Regions from separate parts of the Streptomyces sp. NPDC089799 genome, predicted to be linked through region 2. Evidence: riboswitches for the same ligand, from Rfam matches in the RefSeq annotation. Region 2 holds a riboswitch; each other region holds the start of a gene.

Region 1 (6,293 bases), on a different contig from region 2:
GCGGATCCGGCCCTGCGCGCTGCGGACCACGTCGTAGACGGACGCGACGTCGCGCTGCCGGCCCAGCCAGCCGTCGCACAGCACGGCGATGGACTGGGCGCGCCGCCCGAACTGGGAGTTGGTGTGGTCGATCTCCAGGAGGTCCTGGAGGATTACCGACTCGCCGTACTTGTCCTGGAGTTTGGAGATGACCGACTGCTGCTCGGCGGCCAGGCCCTGGAGTGTCCGCATGGCGGACTTCAGCACCGATTTCGTTGCGTCCTGGGCCTGTTCCTTCTCGGATTCGACGGACGCGGCGAAGCCGTTTTCCAACACGGCGTAATGCGTTTTGATTTCGTCGATTTCGGCGCGCAGCGACCGCGCGCCCCTGCGCTGGCGGACGATCACGGTACCCGCGCCGAGAACTGCGGCCACGAGGGCCCAGAGCACCGGGTTCTGCATGTACTGCGTCATAAGACTCTCTTCAGACGACCGAATCCACCGCACCGCAAGTGCGATGATCGTATCACTAAGCGTGATAGTCGAACGACCGTCAACATCCCGCCGGGCAACGGAGATTGACTGGATTTCGCTGTTTGATGGAGAGTCAGAAAAGCACCTGAAAGCCTCTCATATCAGGGTTCGCATACGACATGACGAGGTGTCCGATTGAGGCCGTCTACGGCTTTGGTCAGCCGTCAGGCCGATACGTGCGCGCCGGTGCCGGTCCGTGCCGTTCGCCGGGACGGACACCGGATGTGCCTCGCGCCGTCCCCGGGCCCGGCCGTCCGGCGACCCGGGTCCACGGCCGGGGCGGGGGGTGCGCCGGGGAAAGGCGGCAGGCCCACCGGCCGGGGGCGGCCGCAGCCCGGCGCGGAGCGGTGGCGGTCCCCTGCGGTGCGGGGCATCGCCCCGGGCACCGGATGGGCGTCGGCCTTGCGCTCAAAGCACCGCCGGTCACCTCGGGCGTTCATCTCCGGGACACCGGCTCGCCACGGTCCGCGAGGCGGCCGAAGGCCCCGTGGCGGAGTTCCCGGGCCGCGGCGGGGGCGAGGCCTCCGCAGCCACGGTTGGCGGAGTCACGACGTACCGCACCGCCCCGCCACGGGCGGGACCGGCTGTCGTACCGGGACGGCGGAAGCCGGGCCGGCCCCCCGCCGGATCGGTGGTCACCGGCCCCGCGGGGGCCGCGCGCCGAGCGCCCGGGCGCGGGCCCCCGGGCGAGCGGCCGCCGGCTCCGCCTGCGCGGCCCGTGTCAGCGCTCTCCCGCGAGGTCCAGGTCGCCGGCTCGGGGCCCGCTCGGCGCGGCGCCTTCGGCGTCCTGCCCGGTCGCGGTCCGCCAGGGGCGGGCGATCTGCCGGGACACCGGGCGCCACCAGCGGTCCGTCGGGAGCTCGCCGGCCGGCTCGAAGGGCCGGCCGGGCTGCGGGAGCGCGACCCGCTGACCGGCCGCCTCGGCCGCGTCCGCGGTCCACTCGCCCGGTTCCGCCCAGGGGTGGAAGGCCAGGTTGAAGGTGCCCCAGTGGATCGGCAGCAGGACCCCGTGCGGGGTGCCGCCCTGGAGGTCGAGGTGGGCCCGGACGCCTTCCTCCGGGGTCATGTGGATGTCCGGCCAGTACTCGCTGTACGCGCCGATCTGGATCATGGTGGCGTCGAACGGGCCGTGTTCGGCCCCGATGTCCTCGAAGCCGGGGAAGTAGCCGGTGTCCCCGCTGTGGTAGATGCGGTGCTCGTCGCCCGCGACCACCCAGGAGGCCCACAGGGTGTGCTGCTGGTTGCGCAGGCCGCGGCCGCAGAAGTGGCGGGCCGGGGTCGCGGTGAGCGCCAGCCCGGCGATCTTGGTGGTCTCGTTCCAGTCGAGCTCGCGGATCCGGTCGGCGGACACGCCCCAGTGCTCCAGGTGGGCGCCGACCCCGAGCGGGGCGGCGAAGACCGTGTCCGTGCCGGCCAGAGCCTTGATCGTCGGCAGGTCCAGGTGGTCGTAGTGGTCGTGGGAGATCACCACGGCGTCCACCGGGCCCAGCGCGGCCAGCGGGACCGGCACCGGATGCAGTCGTTTCGGCCCGGCGAAGGGGAAGGGCGAGCACCGCTCCCCCCAGACCGGGTCGAACAGCACCCGCCGGCCGTCGATCTCGGCGAGCACGCCGGAGTGCCCCATCCAGGTCAGCCGCAGGCCGGTGGCCGGCGGCTTCGCCAGGTCGGCCAGGGTGGTCGGGTGGACCGGGATGCTCTCACGGGGAGCCCGCCGGATCCGGCTCTCCCTCTGGAAATAGACCCTGGCGAATTCCAGCATGGAGCCGGAGGGCCGGGTCCGGGCCCCGACCGGGTTCTGAAAGACGCCGTCGGCGAAGTTCGGGGAGCGGCGGATCCGCTCCAGCCGTGCGCCGGACGGATCCGCGCCGAAGGCTTCGGGCCGCATGTCACGAAGCCGCGGACGCGGGGGACGGGAGCCGGTCAAGGCGCCTCCTGGGACGGTGGGCAGGTGGGGCGGTCGGGCCGTACGTTCCTTCCGTACGTCCCCGACGTTCAACGTACGCACTGCGCGTTCGACGTACGTACTCTGCCCTTCCCAACGCACACCCACCCCGGAGGATTCCGCCGGCGGCCCCCGTGCCCCAGGTCACAGGGGCAGCAGGTCGGGCCGCTTGGGTTCCACGTGGTCCCCGGAGGATTCGCCGCGCAGCCGGCGCCCGATCCAGGGCACCAGGTGCTCGCGCGCCCAGTGGATGTTGTCGCGGGTGACCTCCGCCGAGCCGCGCGGCGCCGTGGGCGGCCACGGCTGGTCGGGGTCGGCCGGGACCTCCAGGCCGAGCACCTGGGCGGCGCGCAGGGCGACCCGGGTGTGGCCCTCGGGGGAAAGGTGCAGCCGGTCCTCGTCCCAGGCGCGGCGGTCCTGGACGGACTTCAGCGACCAGAGGTCGAGCACCGGGCAGCCGTAGCGGTCCGCGATGGAGCGGACGTGCGCGGTGTACGTCGCCACCTTGCCGCGCAGGTGCCGGAGCACGGGCATCTCGCGGGTGTCGAAACCGGTGGTGATCATGACCAGGCCGACGGAGGAGGTGAGGTCGGCCACGGCCGCCTCGAACCGCTCGGCCACGTCGTCCGGGTCGCTGCCCGGCCGGATGATGTCGTTGCCGCCGGCACAGAAGCTGACCAGGTCGGGCGCGAGCTCCTTGGCCCGCGGCACCTGCTCCGCCACGATCTGGTCCAGCAGCCGCCCCCGTACGGCGAGGTTGGCGTAGCGGAAGTCGTGCTCGTCGCGTCGGTCGGCCAGGAGTACGGCGAGCCGGTCGGCCCAGCCGACGAAGGTGTCCCCCGGTCCGGGGTCCCCCACACCCTCCGTGAAGCTGTCCCCGAGCGCCGCGTACGAGCCAATGGTCTGAAATGTCGAGTTCGTCGAATCGTCGCCTGCCACGCCGACTTATTTTTCCCCGACACCTGTGACCTACGCGACCGTAGCCAGGGGTTGACGGGCCGTGATCTTTGCCACCCGAACCGGTGGAATACGTTCCGGCGCGTGACCGGGGCCGGGAATCCCCCTCGGAATCCCGGCCCGGGTCATCGGCGACTTCCGGCCGTCGGCGGCTTCCGTCAGACGGAGACGCCCTTGGAGCGGAGGTAGGCCAGCGGGTCGATGTCCGAGCCGTAGTTCGGCGTGGTGCGGATCTCGAAGTGCAGGTGCGGGCCGGTGGAGTTGCCGGTGGACCCGACCTTGCCGACCTCCTGGCCCGCGGTGACGGTCTGGCCGGCCGAGACGGACAGCTGGGACATGTGGCCGTACTGCGAGTAGTGCCCGTCGGCGTGCCGGATGATGACCTCGTTGCCGTACGAGCCGGCCCAGCCGGCCGAGACCACGGTGCCCGGGCCGACCGCCTTGACGCTGGTGCCGAAGGTCGCGCCGAAGTCGACACCGGTGTGGGTACCGCTGGCCCACATGCTGCCGCTCGCCTTGTAGGGGGTGTTGATGCCGGCGATGACCGGGGCCACGAAGCCGGCGGCGCTCGCCGGGGCGGCGGCCTGCGGAGCGGGAGCGGCCTGCAGGGCCGGCCCGGACGCCTCCTGTGCGGACGCCGCCTGCGGGGCTTCCGCCTGCGGGACCGGGGCGGCCTCCTCGGAAAGGTCCTGCTCGGGGGCGGCCTCCTCTGCAGGGGCTTCCGCCGGGGCCTCCGCCGGGGCCTCGGCCTGCCCGGCGCCGGCGTCGCCCAGGGCGAGCCGCAGGCCGGGGTGGATCAGCGACGGGTTGGAGCCGACGGCCTCGCGGTTGTCTGCGTAGAGCCGGTGCCATCCGCCCGGGATGTCCCGGTCCTGGGCGATCTGCGACAGGCAGTCGCCGGGCTCGACGGTGTAGACGGAGGGCGCCTGCCGGAGCGAGGCCGGCACCGCCGCGACGGCCGCGGCCGGGGCCTGCGCGGGGAGTTCCGCGGTGGTCCGTGCGGCGGGGAGCTCGACCGCGTTCGCGGCCGCGGCACCCAGCAGCGGGAGCGCGAGGGCCGCACCGCCCGTGCCGGCGGCGACGAAACCGCGCGATATCCGACGGGACTTGGGACGGCGGTGCTTACCCTTTCCGGGCATGGCGCATTCCTCTCCGTTGCCTGCGAGGTGAGCTGTCGGGTTCGGACTGGAGATGTCCGGCCGTGGATCACGGCTTAACCCCGAGCCGTCCGGGATCGAAGATCCGGGAACGGCGGCAAACCTGGTTCCCCCGCTCCTGCCTTACGCGTGAATGGTCGGGTGCGGATTACCGGGCGGCGGCAGGATTAGGCGGTCCACCCGGATCGGGGCCGACCGTAATGCAGTTCGGGCACACGGAACAAGCCAAGGAATTCCCTCAATGAATCACCGCGGTAATTGATCAGCGGAATTCCGGTCACCCTGCGTCCGTTCGGGAGTCACAACACCCTTGCGGAGTGGGGAATTGGAGTTCCGCGGGCAGGCACTCAACGTCACCGTATGATCCTGCTCACGAGGCACCACCTACGCGGAGGAGTTCGTGTGACCCAGCAGATACCCGACACTTCGTCCACTGAGCCCGAACTGTCCGGAGTGCGTAACTTCCGTGACGTGGGCGGCCTGTCGACCTCCGACGGACGGAAGGTCAGATCGGGAGTTCTGTTCCGAAGCGGACATCTTGCGCATGCCACCGAAACCGATACAGAGTTTCTCGGCTCGCTCGAACTCCACACGATCTTCGACTTCCGCAACGCAGCGGACCGCGCGCTGGAGGGCCCCGACGTCGAACTGCCGGGTGTCCGCAACGTCAACATTCCCCTTTCCGACCCGGCGGACGGCAAGGAGTTCTGGAAGATGGTCCGCGACGGCGACCTCGCCCAGCTCCGCGCCCTGCTGGGCGAGGGCCGGGCCGCCGAACGCATGGCCCGCTCGTACCGGCAGTCGGTCCTGGCCAGGACCGCCGAGCACAGCCGGGTGGTGCACGCCCTGGCCTCGGACAGCGTGTCGGCGCTGCTGCACTGCGCGGCCGGGAAGGACCGGGCGGGGGTGTCCATCGCCGTGATCCTGCTCGCGCTGGGCGTCGGGCGCGAGGCGATCCTGGCGGACTACCTGGAGTCCAACGCCCCGCACCGCCGCTACCGGATCCGGCGCAGCGGCGACACCCCGGAGACCCGCCCGCCCGAGGTGACGGAGCTCCTCGCCCCGCTGTTCGACGCCCGCGCCGAGTACCTCACGGCCGCCTTCGACACCATCGACGGGACCTGGGGCGGCGTGGACGGCTACCTCGCCGAGGGCCTCGGGCTGACGCCCTCGACCCTCGACACCCTGCGGACCCGGCTGCTCGTCTGACGCACCCGCCCGGCAGCACCGAACGGTACCGCCGTCCGGCGCCGCAGCCCGGCAGCACCGTCCGGCACGCCGGAGCAGGCCGCCGTCACCGGTTGGCGACGGCCTGCTTCACCAGCGTCCGGCCGAACTCCCACATCAGCCCGCCGCCCCCGTGCGCCTCGTCCATGACGTCGCGGAACGCCGTGACGAACCGGTCCACGTCCCGCTCGTCCACGATCAGCGGCGGAATGAGCTTGATGACCTCCAGGTGGTCCCCGGAGACCTGGGTGAGGATCCGGTGCTTCCGCAGCAGCGGAACCACCACCATCTGGGCGAACAGCCCCTTCCGGGCGGCCTGCAGCATCGTCCACCGGCTGCGCAGCCCGAGCGAGGACGGACGCCCGAACTCGATGCCGATCATCAGGCCGCGCCCGCGGACCTCGTGCAGCAGCTCGTACTCGTCCACCATCGCGGCGAGCCGGCCGCGCAGCAGGTCGCCCGTCCTGCGGGCGTGCTCCACGATCCCCTCGTCCTCC
Region 2 (6,293 bases):
TGTAGAACTCGGACGCGGCGACGTCGAGCGCGAGCGCGATGTCCTTGCCCGGGACGTAGCCGGCCTGCTTGATGGCCTCGAGGATGAGGTCCAGGGCCTCGCGGTTGGAGCCGAGGTTCGGGGCGAAGCCGCCCTCGTCGCCGAGGCCGGTGGACAGGCCCTTGCCCTTCAGCACGGACTTGAGGGTGTGGTAGACCTCGGTGCCCCAGCGCAGGGCCTCGGAGAAGGACTCCGCGCCGATCGGCGCGATCATGAACTCCTGGATGTCCACGTTGGAGTCGGCGTGCGACCCGCCGTTGAGGATGTTCATCATCGGAACGGGCAGCAGGTGCGCGTTCGGGCCGCCGAGGTAGCGGAACAGGGGCAGGTCGGAGGCCTCGGACGCGGCGTGCGCCACGGCCAGGGAGACGCCGAGGATGGCGTTGGCGCCCAGGGAGCCCTTGTTGTCGGTGGCGTCCAGGTCGAACATGGCCTGGTCGATCAGCCGCTGCTCGGTGGCGTCGTAGCCGACCAGCTCCGGGCCGATCTGCTCGATGACGGCGAGGACGGCCTTCTCGACGCCCTTGCCCTGGTAGCGGTTGGGGTCCCCGTCACGGAGCTCAATGGCCTCGAAGGCACCGGTGGAGGCACCCGAGGGGACTGCAGCACGGCCGGTGCTGCCGTCGTCGAGGCCAACCTCGACCTCGACCGTGGGGTTGCCTCGGGAGTCCAGGATTTCCCGGGCTACGACGACGTCGATGGACGGCACGAGCATCTCCTTCTGGGATGTGACGCTAGGTGTGCGGCGGCATCGGGGGCCGTGGCACGACCCCTGCCGGACTAGAGCCTAACCGGAGCCGGGGTTCGGCCGGTCGACCGCCCGGGTCCTGGGACGAAAAAGGGCCCGAATACCTGCCTACCCGGACATACGGCCCCGACGGGGGTCTTCCGCGGTTGGATCCGGGGCGGGTCCGGGGCGGGTCCGGGGCGGGATCGGGGCGGCTCCGGGGCGGTCCGGAGCGGCCCCGGGGAGGTCCGCACTCACACGACCGCCCGGCGCGTCGGGGACGCGCCGGGCGGGTGTCCTGCCGCCGGGAAGGCGGCGGGAAGGATTCGAGCAGACGTCAGGAAAGCTTCAGCTTCTGACCCGGGAAGATCAGGTCGGCGTCCGAGACGATGTCCTTGTTGAGGTCGTACAGCTTCTCCCAGCCACCCTGCACGTGCTGGGTGTCGGCGATCGCGCCGAGGGTGTCGCCGGTCTGGACCTCGTAGGAGCCGTTGCCGGTCTTCGGCGCGGCCGGGGCCGGGGTGGCCGGCGTGGCCGGCTTGGCGGCGGGACGGGTCGGGGCCGGGGTCGTCGAGCGCTCGGACCGGGTGACGGTCTCGGTGCGCTTCGTCTCCTTCTTCGGCTGCGCCTTGCGGGTCTCCGGCTTGGCCTTGGTGGAGGAGCCGTTCGAGCCGCCGCCGGAGGAACCGCCGCCGTTGTAGGCGGAGTTGGTCAGGCCCTTGCCGCAGTGCGGCCAGGCGCCCTTGCCCTGGCTCTTGAGGACCTTCTCGGCCACGGCTATCTGCTGCGACTTGCTGGCCTGGTTGGCCTGCGAGGCGTAGCTCTTGCCGCCGAACGCCGCCCAGGTGGAGGCGGAGAACTGCAGGCCGCCGTAGTAGCCGTTGCCGGTGTTGATCGACCAGTTGCCGCCGGACTCGCACTTGGCGACGGCGTCCCACTGGGAGCCGGTGGCGGCGTTCGCGGTGCCCGCGGCCATCAGCGGGGCGGCGATCGCGGCACCGGTGACACCGGCGAGCGTGACGATGCGGGTGGCCTTCGAGGCGCGACGGTGCTTGCCCTTGCCGGAAAGCAGCATGGAACTTCTCCTCACCGACGCCTGCGAGGTGAGCTGTCGGGTTCGGGCGGATGAGTTGCCCGGCCTCGCGTCCTAGCGCGTGGCTTTACCCCTAGCCGGTCGGTGACCATCGGTCAGAACGGTCGCGTCCCGGCGGAAAACCTGTGGTTCCCCCGCTCCTGCCTTCGGCGCTTGCGCGACGACTGTTCCCTCCGCCCGCCGGCAGGACTCGGCGATGCGGTCGAAGGGGCCCGCGGTGGCGAGCGATTCAGAAGGTAGACAGGTCCCGCCCGGATGTTCAATCGGGGTTCCGAGCCGGAAACGGCCCCTACTTGCGCCCCCCGGAGGGGTGTTTGCGCAGGTGAGGGGCCACTTCGCGGAAGGTCACAGGTAGGACACGCCAGTTGACGGGAAGAGACGCATGTCTCATTCGAACGAAACGGACATTGATCCCTTTCCGGTCGCCCGAACTGGCCCTATTTTGCGGTTACATCCAGTTTCTGACCCGGCTTGATGAGGTCCGCGTCGGTGCCGATGACCTGCTCGTTGGCCTGGTAGAGCGCCTTTGCGCCGCCCTTCACGCCCTTGGCGTCCGCGATGCTCGTCAGGCTGTCGCCGGCCTTGACCGTGTAGCTGCCGCCGGACTGCGGGGCGGACGTGCCCGAGGGGGCGGGAGTCTCGACCGCGGGGGTCCCCCGGTGGCGTCCGGTGCCCGCCTCGGGGTCGGTCTGCGCGGTTCCGCCGTTCTGCGCGGCGGCGGCTGACGGATCGGCGGACGGGGTCGCCGACGGGTCCGCGGTCGTGGTGGAGGCGTTGGAGGCGTTGGAGGCGTTCACGGTGCCCTGGGCGCCGGGCGTGGCGCCGGGAGTGGCGCCCGGGGTCGCGGGGCCCGACGGGTCCGCCGGGGTGGTCGGCGTACCGGGGGTGGTCGGGACGGCCGGAGTGTTCGGATTGCCGGGAGTACCCGGAGTGCCCGGAGTGTTCGGATTGCCGGGAGTGACCGAACCGTCAGGAGTGCCGGGAGTGACCGGAGTCGTCGGCGCGGTGGGCGTGATCGGCGGTGCCGTCGGGTTGCCCGTGAACGGCGGCGTGGTCGGAGCGGTCGGGTCCGGCTGCTGACCGGGCGGCAGCGTGGCCGCCGGGGCGGTGGGCTCCACGGTCGGGGGCATCGGCGCCGGCATGGCCGGAACGCCGGGCATGAACACCCCTCCCGGGGTCACGGCGGGCTCGTCCTGCCCGCTCGCCTCGTAGCGGTTCTGCTCCGCCTGCGCCTTGGCCTCGGCCTGCCGCTCGGCCCGGGTCTGACCCGGGTCCACCTGGGCGGCCGGCGCGTTCCGGTCCAGCCCGGCCTGCTCGGCGCAGGCCCCGAATGCCTGCGGCCCCTCGGCGGCCAGCACCCGCTCCGCGATGGATATCTGCTGGGAGCGGCTGGCCAGGTCGGCGCGCTGGGCGTAGTCGAGACCGCCGGCGCGCTCCCACTGGTCCTGGGTGAACTGGAGTCCGCCGTACGCGCCTCCGCCGGGGTTCGCGCTCCAGCTGCCGCCGCTCTCGCAGTCGGCCACCCGGTCCCAGGTGCCTGTGTCGGCGGCGGAGGCACTGGTGGCGGCGAGCAGCGGCAGCGCGAGCGCGGAGCCGGTGACTCCGGCGGCTACGACGAAGGCGGGAGCCTGGCGGGGCCTACGGTGACGGCCGTTCCCGGAACGCATGAGGGTGGACCTTTCGCGTGACGGCGGGGAGGTGACGTGGAACCTAGCGCTCCCCGAACGTCTGTCACAAGTCGATGCAGCGCAGATCACGCGAAGGTCACATTGCTGATGGCATGTCAGGAAACGGGTTGACCTCGGGTCAGTTAATTACGGGGAGTGAAGCGAACCGGAAGGGTGCGCAGGCCACGCATGATCAGCCCGCCGCGCCAGCGCAGCTCGGCAGGGTCCACCGCGAGCTCCAGATCCGGAATCCGCGTCAGCAAACTCGCCAGCGCCGTCTGCCCCTCCAGCCGGGCCAGCGGCGCGCCCAGGCAGTAGTGGATCCCGTGCCCGTATCCGAGGTGCTGATTGTCGGCCCGGGAGAGGTCCAGGGTGTCCGGGTCGGCGAACCGGTCGGGGTCCCGGTCGGCGGCGGCGAGCACCACCAGGACGGGATCGCCGGCGGCGATGTCCTGGCCGCCGAGCACCAGCGGGCGGGTGGCGAACCGCCAGGTGGCCAGCTCGACCGGGCCGTCGTAGCGGAGGAGCTCCTCGACCCCGGTGGCCAGCAGGTCCGTCTCACCCGCGGCGAGGGATGCCTGGAGGCGGGTCCGCTGGTCCGGGTTCATGAAGAGGGAGTGGACCCCGTTGCCGATGAGGTTGACCGTGGTCTCGAAGCCGGCGAAGAGGAGAATGAAGGCCATGGCGGCGGCTTCGTTCTCGGTCAGGTGCTCGCCGTGGTCGCTCGCCCGGATCAGACCCGAGATCAGATCATCGCCCGGATCATCCCTTTTGCGATGGATGAGTTCGACCAGGTAGTTCCGCATCTTCTTCACGGACCGGGCGACCCCGCCCCGGGGACCGCCGCCGTGGCGGATCATCATTCCGGCCCAGTCGCGGAAGTCGTCCTGGTCCTCGCGCGGTACGCCGAGCATCTCGCAGATGGCGTAGATGGGGAGCGGGAAGGCGAACTCGTGGATGAGGTCCGCCTCCCCCCGCCCCGCGACCGCCGGCTTTTCGAGGATCCTGTCGATGAGGTGGTCGGTGAGCTCCTGCACCCGGGGGGTGAACTCGGCGACCCGGCGCGGGGTGAACGCCTTCGACACCAGCCGGCGCAGCCGGGTGTGGTCCGGCGGGTCGATGTTGAGCAGGTGGGTCATCAGCTCCGCCTTGCGCTCCCCCGGGATCCCGGTCTTGCCCTTGGCGTGCGCCGGTTCCGCGTGGTGCACCGGGTTCTTGCTGAGCCGCTGGTCGGCCAGGGCCTGGCGGGCGTCGGCGTACCGGGTCACCAGCCATGCCTCGACCCCGCTGGGCAGCGTGGTGCGGTGCACCGGGGAGTGCTCCCGCAGCCAGGCGTAGGAGGGGTAGGGGTCGGTCGCGAACTGCCAGTCGAACAGCGTGGGCGGGTCATCGTGCACGGTCCGACCGTATCCCGCGTCCGGCACCCCATCCGTTATGAGGGGTTCGTCGCGGCTGTCCGCAGATCGGACGGAGCTTGACCTTGCCGCGCCCGCTGTTCCTACTTTCGGTTCTGTGGATGTGAGGATCTTGAGAGAAAGCTTCGCGGTGGTGGAGAGACGGGCCGAACACGCGGTCAAGTTCTTCTACTCGCACCTCTTCTGGCACAACCCCGCGATCCGCGAGCTGTTCCCGCCCTCCGCCGAGGACATGGAGCGCCAGCGGGACCGGCTGTTCGCCTCACTGACCCACGTCATCGCCCACCTGGACGAGGACACCGTCATCCCCTATCTGAGGGAACTCGGCCGGGACCACCGGAAGTTCCTGATCCGCCCGGAACACTACGCCGCCGTCGGCGCCAGCCTGCTCGCCGCGCTCGCGGAGGCGTCCGGCGCGGCCTGGACGCCGGTGGTGGAGAAGGCCTGGGGCGAGGCGTACCAGCTGATCGCCGACACGATGACGGCCGGCGCGGCGGAGGGCGGGGACCCTCCGTGGTGGGACGCGGAGATCGTGCGCCACCTCCAGTACGGAGAGGACATAGGGGTGCTGACCCTGCGGCCCCGGCAACCGCTGCCCTACCGGCCGGGCCAGTACGTCAGCGTCGGCAGCGACCGCGTGCCGAGGACCTGGCGGACGTACTCCCTGGGCAACGCGCCCCGCGCCGACCACACCGTCGACCTGCACATCAGCCGGATCGAGCAGGGCCGGCTGAGTCCCGCCCTGGTGCGCGAGGTGCGGCCGGGGGAGACGCTGCGGCTGGGCGCGCCCGGCGGGCGGATGGTCCTGCGCCGGGACGGCCGCCCGATCAGCATGATCGTCGCCGGGACCGGCTGGGCGCCGGTGCGGGCCATGCTGGAGGAGCTCGCCGAGCGCCCTCCCGATCAGGACGTGCGGCTCTTCGCCGTCGCCCGCGACCAGGCGCACCTGTACGACCGCCCGCTGATGGAGGAGTTCGCGGAGGCCTTCGGCTGGCTGAGCGTCACCTACATCACCCCCGCTCCGGGCCGGCACCGCAACCAGGCCACCGACCGGCTGGCGACCGCGCTCTCCACCCGGGGGCTGTGGCCCGACCACGACGTGTACCTGAGCGGGCCGCCGCTGTTCATCGAGCGGACCGCCCTGCTGCTGGAGGAGCTGGGTGCCCCGCCCGGGCGGATCTTCCACGACGCGGTGCCGGCCGGCGGCGCGGGGCGCTCGCGCCCGGTCGGCTTCGGCGAGTGGTTCCTCAACCCTCCGGACCTCCACTGGCACAACCCCTCGGGCCGCGCCCCGCGCCGGGGCTGAGGCGCCCCGCGCCCGGATCACGGCCGGGGCCGGGGCCGGCCCCGGC
Region 3 (6,293 bases), on a different contig from region 2:
CCGCCGGGACGGCGACCACCGCGAGGTCGACGGGGGCGCCGATGTCGCCGAGCGAGCGGTAGGCGCGGACGCCCTCCAGCAGGTCTCCGGCTATGCCGCCCGCGGGGAGGGCGTGGTTGACCGCGTAGAGGTGGCCGCGGAAGCCGCTGTCGCGCAGGTTGCGCAGGGCGGCGGCACCCAGGCCGCCGCCGGACCGGCTGACCCCGATCACCGCGACCGAGCCGGGCGCGAGCAGCCGCTGCACCGAGCGGGCCTCGGCGCGCTGTTCACGGGCGCGCTGGACGGCGAGGGACTCCGCGGTGGGTTCCAGGTCGAGGGTGAGGTGCACCGAGCCGTCCTCGAAGGTCCGCTTCTGCTGGTACCCCACGTCCTTGAACACCTTGATCATCTTGATGTTGGCGGGCAGCACCTCGGCGACGAAGCGGCGGATGCCGCGTTCGCGGGCCACCGCGCCGATGTGTTCGAGGAGTACGGAGGCCACTCCGCGGCCCTGGTGGGCGTCCTGGACCAGGAAGGCGACCTCGGCCCGGTCGGCGGGGGCGGTGGCGGGGCGGCCGTCCGCGTCGATCCGGTCGTAGCGGACGGTGGCGATGAACTCCCCGCCCACGGTGGCGGCGAGGCCGACGCGGTCCACGTAGTCGTGGTGCGTGAAGCGGTGGACCTGGCGGTCGGAGAGCCGGGGGTGCGGGGCGAAGAACCGGTAGTACTTCGACTCCTCCGACACCTGCGCATAGAAGCTGACCAACCGGTCGGCGTCCTCGGGAGTGATGGGGCGGATACGGGCGGTGCCGCCGTCGCGCAGCACGACGTCCGCTTCCCAGTGGGCCGGGTACGAGGGATCCGACGCGGTGGTCATGGGGTGATCTTAAGGCCGGAACGCGCTGGTGAGCGCTCGCGCGGCGTGTTGGGCAACAGGGGACAAAGCGGTGCAAGCTGGGGAAGGTCCAGGGATGCGGGAGCGCGGGCCGGAGGTCGGCCGGAGCATTCCGCACGCCGTGAGAGACTGGTCTAGACAACCGCCAGAACCTGAAGGGCAACCACCATGGCAGAGCGCCGCGTCAACGTCGGCTGGGCCGAGGGCCTGCACGCTCGTCCCGCCTCGATCTTCGTCCGTGCGGCGACTGCTTCCGGCATCCCGGTGACGATCGCCAAGGCGGACGGCACCCCGGTCAACGCCGGTTCCATGCTCGCGGTGCTGGGCCTGGGCGCCCAGGGCGGCGAGGAGATCGTGCTCGCCTCCGAGGCGGAGGGCGCGGAGGTCGCGCTGGACCGCCTGGCGAAGCTGGTCGCCGAGGGTCTCGAGGAGCTTCCCGAGACGGTCTGACCCTCCGGGTCCCCACACACCCCTGAGCCGCGGCTCCGCTTGGTCGGGAGCCGCGGCTCCGGCATGTGCGGTGTCGCCGCGGCCGACCGTGTGCGTGCCGGCGCCGAGCGGGGCTTCGGCCGGGCGGGAGCGAGCCTGCGGAGCGGCGTTCCGGTGCGCCCACCCTCCCCCAAGCTCTCGGCTCCGCTCGAGCAGGGGGACCCCCATCGCCCCGCGGAACGCCTGCCCACACCTCGGCGGGGCGCCGATATCGGCACCAGAATTCCCCCGGGCACTATTCCGCGAACGCGGGCGAACTGCGCGGGCAGGTGCCATGAGAACACCCGGAGCTCCGCGAATTACCGGCATCAGGAAAAGCCGCCGTGCGGGCCGCGGCAGCCGTCCCTTTGTATACCGGAATTGTTAAATACCGCCGCCCGTCGTGTTGACGGCACGTTGCGGAATCCTCACCGCGCCGCCCCGGCCCGGGCCGTCCGCCACCGCGGCCGGTACCCCTCCTCCGCCCGCTCCGCGTGCGCCGCCGTCAGGGCTCGGGCGCGCTCCGCGTCCCCCCGCGCCACCGCGTCCACGATCGCGCCGCGCTCCGCCCAGGACTCCACCGGCCGGGTCGGCGGCTGGACCGCGAACATCCAGGCGACCTTGTGCCTCAGCTGCGCCAGCAGCGAGATCAGGCCGGGGCTGGCGGACGCCTGGGCCAGCGTCTCGTGGAACCAGCCACCCAGTGCCCGCAGGTCATCGCCCTGCCCCTGCCTGGCCCGCTCCTGGCCCAGCCTGACCAGCCCCCGCAGCACCTTCAGATGGGCGTCCGTACGGCGCCGGGCCGCCCTGGCCGCGGCCAGCGGCTCCAGCAGCATCCGCAGCTCCAGCAGGTCCGCCGCCTCCTGTTCGGTCGGCTCGGCCACGCACGCGCCCGCGTGCCGCCGGGTGATCACGAACCCCTCGGACTCCAGGGTGCGCAGCGCCTCGCGGACCGGGACCCGGGAGACCCCGTACCGGCGGGCCAGCAGTTCCTCGGTGAGTCTGCCGCCCGGCTCGAATACACCGGTGACGATGTCGTCGCGAATTGCCGTACACACCGCATGCGCAGGAATACGCAAGACCGGACCTCCGCCTGATTGCGAGCCGCCGATTTCGAAACCGGTACCGATCGGATACCTATCCGAGAACTGTATGACAGGGCGCGGGAATTTCCGAGTACGGACGGGAAACCCAAGGGACCGGAGACCCCGCCCGGAGACGGAGGAAGGCCCCGGCTCGGTGAGCCGGGGCCTTCCTCGGGGTTCTCGCGTCCGGTCAGACGGTGACGCCGTGACCGCGCAGGTACGTGATCGGGTTGATGTCCGAGCCGTACTGGGCGCCGGTCCGGGCCTCGAAGTGCAGGTGCGGGCCGCTGGAGTTGCCGGTGTCGCCGGACAGGCCGATCTGCTGGCCCGGGGCGACCTGCTGGCCGACGCGGACGCTCAGCGACTTCATGTGGCCGTACTGGGTGTAGGTGCCGTCCGCGTGCTTGATCACCACGTTGTTGCCGTAGGCGCCGCCCCAGCCCGCCTCGACGACGGTGCCCATGCCCACGGCGCGGACCACGGTGCCCTCGGAGGCGTGGAAGTCGATGCCGGTGTGGCTGCCGGAGGACCACATGCCGCCGCCGGCCTTGTACTGGGTGGAGACGTAGGAGTCGGCAAGCGGCGAGACGAAGGTGTTCAGCCGCTTGCGCTCGGCCTCGCGCTCGGCGCGCTCCTTGGCCTCGCGCTCCGCCTTCACCCGGACCTCGGCCATGCGCTTGGCCTCGGCGGCCCGCTGCTTGGCCTCGGCCTCGGCCTGCGCCTTGAGGGCGGCGGCCTCGGCGGCGGACTGCTGGGCGTCGGCCTGGGCCTCGATCTCGAGGGCCGCGTCGTCACCGATGCTGATGTGGTTCAGGCCCGGGTCCGGCGCCGTGCTGTCGTTGTCGGCCGCGAAGGCCGGGGCGGCGAAGGAGCCGATGACGCCGGTGGTGGCGAGGGCGGCGATCCCGGCTATGCCGGCGGTCTTCTTCGTCAGGCGGCTGGAACCACGGTGCTTGCCGGCGCCACGAGTGCCCATGAAAAGGGTGATCCTTTCCTTCCCTCTCGCCTACCGGGTTAGCTGACGGGTTCGGAGCAGGAAGGTCTCCTACGGACGCCTCCGGGGGGAAGGCTGTCCGATTCACCCCAGGGACTGATGTGGGTCCCCGGCTCCCCAGGCTCGCGCCTGACGGGGACTCGGCGATCGCTGTCCGGTGCCGCGGGTGCGGCTGTTGCAGCTGACGGACAGCGAGACCGACGCTAGGCGGATCATCACTCGATCACCAAACGGACACGGGTTTTTGTTGCGTACGCCACACGACATACGGGCAACCCCACCCGTAAACCAGACATTCGAGACGCAAGGGGGCCCTGGCGGACAACCCGCCAGGACCCCTTGAGCGGAAACCCGGTTGACGGCGGCCGGACCCGTCCGGCGGTGCGCCTACGGGCCCAACCGGCCTTGCTCAACCGGCCGTTGCCGTGGTCAGTTGGCGACCACGGTCACCTCGCCGATGCCCAGCGCCCGGACCGGCTCCGCGATCTGCGACGCGTCGCCGACCAGCACCGTCACCAGACGGTCCACCGGGAAGGCGCTGACGACCGCCGACGTCGCCTCCACGGTGCCGGTTTCGGCCAGCCGCGCGTACAACTGCGCCTGGAAGTCGTCCGGGAGCTGTTGCTCGACCTGGTCGGCGAGGGTGCCCGCGACGGAGGCCGCGGTCTCGAACTTCAGCGGGGCCACGCCCACCAGGTTCTGCACCGCCACGTCCCGTTCGGCGTCGGTCAGGCCGCCCTCGGCGAGCGTCCGCAGCACCGTCCACAGGTCCTGCAGGGCCGGACCGGTGTTCGGGGTGTCCACGGAGCCGTTGATGGCCAGCATGGCCGCTCCGGTGCCCTCCTGGGTGGACCGCAGCACCTGCCCGAAGGCGCGCACCCCGTAGGTGTAGCCCTTCTCCTCGCGGAGCACCTTGTCCAGCCGGGAGGTCAGGGTGCCGCCCAGGCAGTACGTGCCGAGCACCTGGGCCGGCCACACGCGGTCGTGCCGGTCCGGCCCGATCCGGCCGAGGAGCAGCTGCGTCTGGACCGCGCCGGGCCGGTCCACGATGATCACGCGGCCGGTGTCGTCGGCGGTCACCGGGGGCACCGGGCGGGGCGTGGCGGTGCCGCCGGTCCAGCCGCCCAGGGTGTCCGCCAGCACCGCGTCCAGGTCGATGCCGGTGTAGTCGCCGACGACCACGGCGGTGGCGGTGGCGGGGCGTACGTGGGCCTCGTAGAAGGCGCGTACGGCGGCGGAGTCGATCCGGGCGACGGTCTCCTCGGTGCCCTGGCGGGGCCGGGACATGCGGAGGTCGGCCGGGAACAGCTCCTTGTAGAACTGCTTGGCCGCCCGGCGCTGCGGGTTGGCCAGCTCGTGCGGGATCTCGTCGAGGCGGTTGCGGACCAGGCGGTCCACCTCGCCGTCGGCGAAGGCGGGGGCGCGCAGCGCCTCGGCGAGCAGGCCCAGCGCCTTGGGCAGCCGGGAGGCCGGGACCTCCAGGGAGACCCGGACGCCGGGGTGGTCGGCGTGCGCGTCGAGGGTGGCGCCGCAGCGCTCCAGCGCGGCCGCGAACTCCTCGGCGGAGTGCTTGTCGGTGCCCTCGGACAGGGCCCGCGCCATGATCGCGGCCACGCCGTCCAGTCCCTGGGGCTCGGCGTCCAGCGGGGCGTCGAGGAAGATCTCGACGGCCACCACCTGCTGGCCGGGGCGGTGGCAGCGGAGCACGGTCAGGCCGTTGGGCAGGGTGCCGCGCTCGGGGGCGGGGAAGGCCCACGGCTTGGGCGCGCCGGCCTGCGGCTGCGGGTGGAAGGTCATCGTGACGGCTGCGGTGTCGCTCACTGCTCCGCCCCCTCGTTCTCGTCGTTCCCGGCATCGGCGGCGTCAGCGGCATCGGCGGCCTCGCCGGCTTCCGCGGTGAGCGGCTCGTAGGCCAGCACCGCCCGGTTGTCGGGGCGCAGCCGGGCGGCGGCCACGGCCTGCACCTCCTCGGCGGTGATGTCCAGGACCCGCTTGACGGCGGTCAGCGCCAGCTGGGGGTCGCCGAACAGCACCGCGAACCGGCAGAGTTCGTCGGCGCGCCCGGCCACCGTGCCGAGCCGGTCCAGCCATTCGCGCTCCAGCTGGGCCTGGGCGCGCTCCATCTCCTCGGCCGTGGGGCCCTCGGCGGCGAACCGGGCGAGCTCCTCGTCCACGGCGGCCTCGATGGCGGGGATCTCGACCCCACCGGAGAACTTGACGTCCAGCCAGCCCAGGGAGGGCGCGCCGGCCAGGCGCAGCATGCCGAACCCGGCCGCGACGGCCGTCTGGTCACGGCGCACCAGGCGGTTGTGGAGGCGGGAGGACTCTCCCCCGCCCAGGATGGTCAGGGCCACGTCGGCGGCATCGCACTCGCGGGTGCCGTCGTGGGGCAGCCGGTAGGCGGCCATCAGGGCCCGGGCGGGCACCTCCTCGACGAGCTCCTGGCGCAGCTGCTCGCCGATGGTCTCGGGGAGGGTGCCGTCGCGCGGCGGCTGCTTGCCGTCGTGCGCGGGGATGCTGCCGAAGTACTTCTCGATCCAGGCGAGGGTCTGCTCGGGGTCGATGTCGCCGACGACCGAGAGCACCGCGTTGTTCGGCGCGTAGTAGGTGCGGAAGAACGTGCGGGCGTCCTCCAGGGAGGCCGCGTCCAGGTCGGCCATCGAGCCGATCGGGGTGTGGTGGTACGGGTGGCCCTCGGGGTAGGCCATGGCCGTCAGCTTCTCGAAGGCGGTGCCGTACGGCACGTTGTCGTACCGCTGGCGGCGCTCGTTCTTCACCACGTCGCGCTGGTTCTCCATGGACTCGTCGTCCAGGGCGGCCAGCAGCGAGCCCATCCGGTCCGCCTCCAGCCACAGCGCGAGCTCCAGCTGGT

What was found. Region 2 has a riboswitch for cyclic di-AMP ahead of AB0O36_RS13970 (transglycosylase family protein). Riboswitches for the same ligand answer to the same signal wherever they lie in the genome.
Region 1: it holds a riboswitch for cyclic di-AMP, as region 2 does, so the genes downstream of both, AB0O36_RS02465 (LysM peptidoglycan-binding domain-containing M23 family metallopeptidase) here and AB0O36_RS13970 (transglycosylase family protein) in region 2, are expected to answer to the same signal.
Region 3: it holds a riboswitch for cyclic di-AMP, as region 2 does, so the genes downstream of both, AB0O36_RS00490 (peptidoglycan DD-metalloendopeptidase family protein) here and AB0O36_RS13970 (transglycosylase family protein) in region 2, are expected to answer to the same signal.

Annotation. Positions count from the first base shown of each region.
Region 1 covers NZ_JBFBGR010000002.1:169,800-176,092, reverse strand. Annotated here, with positions in the region: gene AB0O36_RS02480 (ATP-binding protein) at 1-453, opposite strand, end outside; gene AB0O36_RS02475 (MBL fold metallo-hydrolase) at 1,235-2,437, opposite strand; gene AB0O36_RS02470 (SGNH/GDSL hydrolase family protein) at 2,600-3,394, opposite strand; gene AB0O36_RS02465 (LysM peptidoglycan-binding domain-containing M23 family metallopeptidase) at 3,571-4,551, opposite strand; cyclic di-AMP (ydaO/yuaA leader) riboswitch at 4,556-4,719, opposite strand; gene AB0O36_RS02460 (tyrosine-protein phosphatase) at 4,972-5,778, shown strand; gene AB0O36_RS02455 (aspartate aminotransferase family protein) at 5,864-6,293, opposite strand, start outside.
Region 2 covers NZ_JBFBGR010000010.1:199,355-205,647, reverse strand. Annotated here, with positions in the region: gene eno (phosphopyruvate hydratase) at 1-754, opposite strand, end outside; gene AB0O36_RS13970 (transglycosylase family protein) at 1,104-1,841, opposite strand; cyclic di-AMP (ydaO/yuaA leader) riboswitch at 1,845-2,021, opposite strand; gene AB0O36_RS13965 (transglycosylase family protein) at 2,297-3,526, opposite strand; gene AB0O36_RS13960 (cytochrome P450) at 3,670-4,923, opposite strand; gene AB0O36_RS13955 (globin domain-containing protein) at 5,045-6,247, shown strand.
Region 3 covers NZ_JBFBGR010000001.1:130,818-137,110, reverse strand. Annotated here, with positions in the region: gene AB0O36_RS00505 (GNAT family N-acetyltransferase) at 1-856, opposite strand, end outside; gene AB0O36_RS00500 (HPr family phosphocarrier protein) at 1,043-1,324, shown strand; gene AB0O36_RS00495 (GntR family transcriptional regulator) at 1,771-2,421, opposite strand; gene AB0O36_RS00490 (peptidoglycan DD-metalloendopeptidase family protein) at 2,618-3,403, opposite strand; cyclic di-AMP (ydaO/yuaA leader) riboswitch at 3,416-3,577, opposite strand; gene AB0O36_RS00485 (pitrilysin family protein) at 3,851-5,218, opposite strand; gene AB0O36_RS00480 (pitrilysin family protein) at 5,239-6,293, opposite strand, start outside.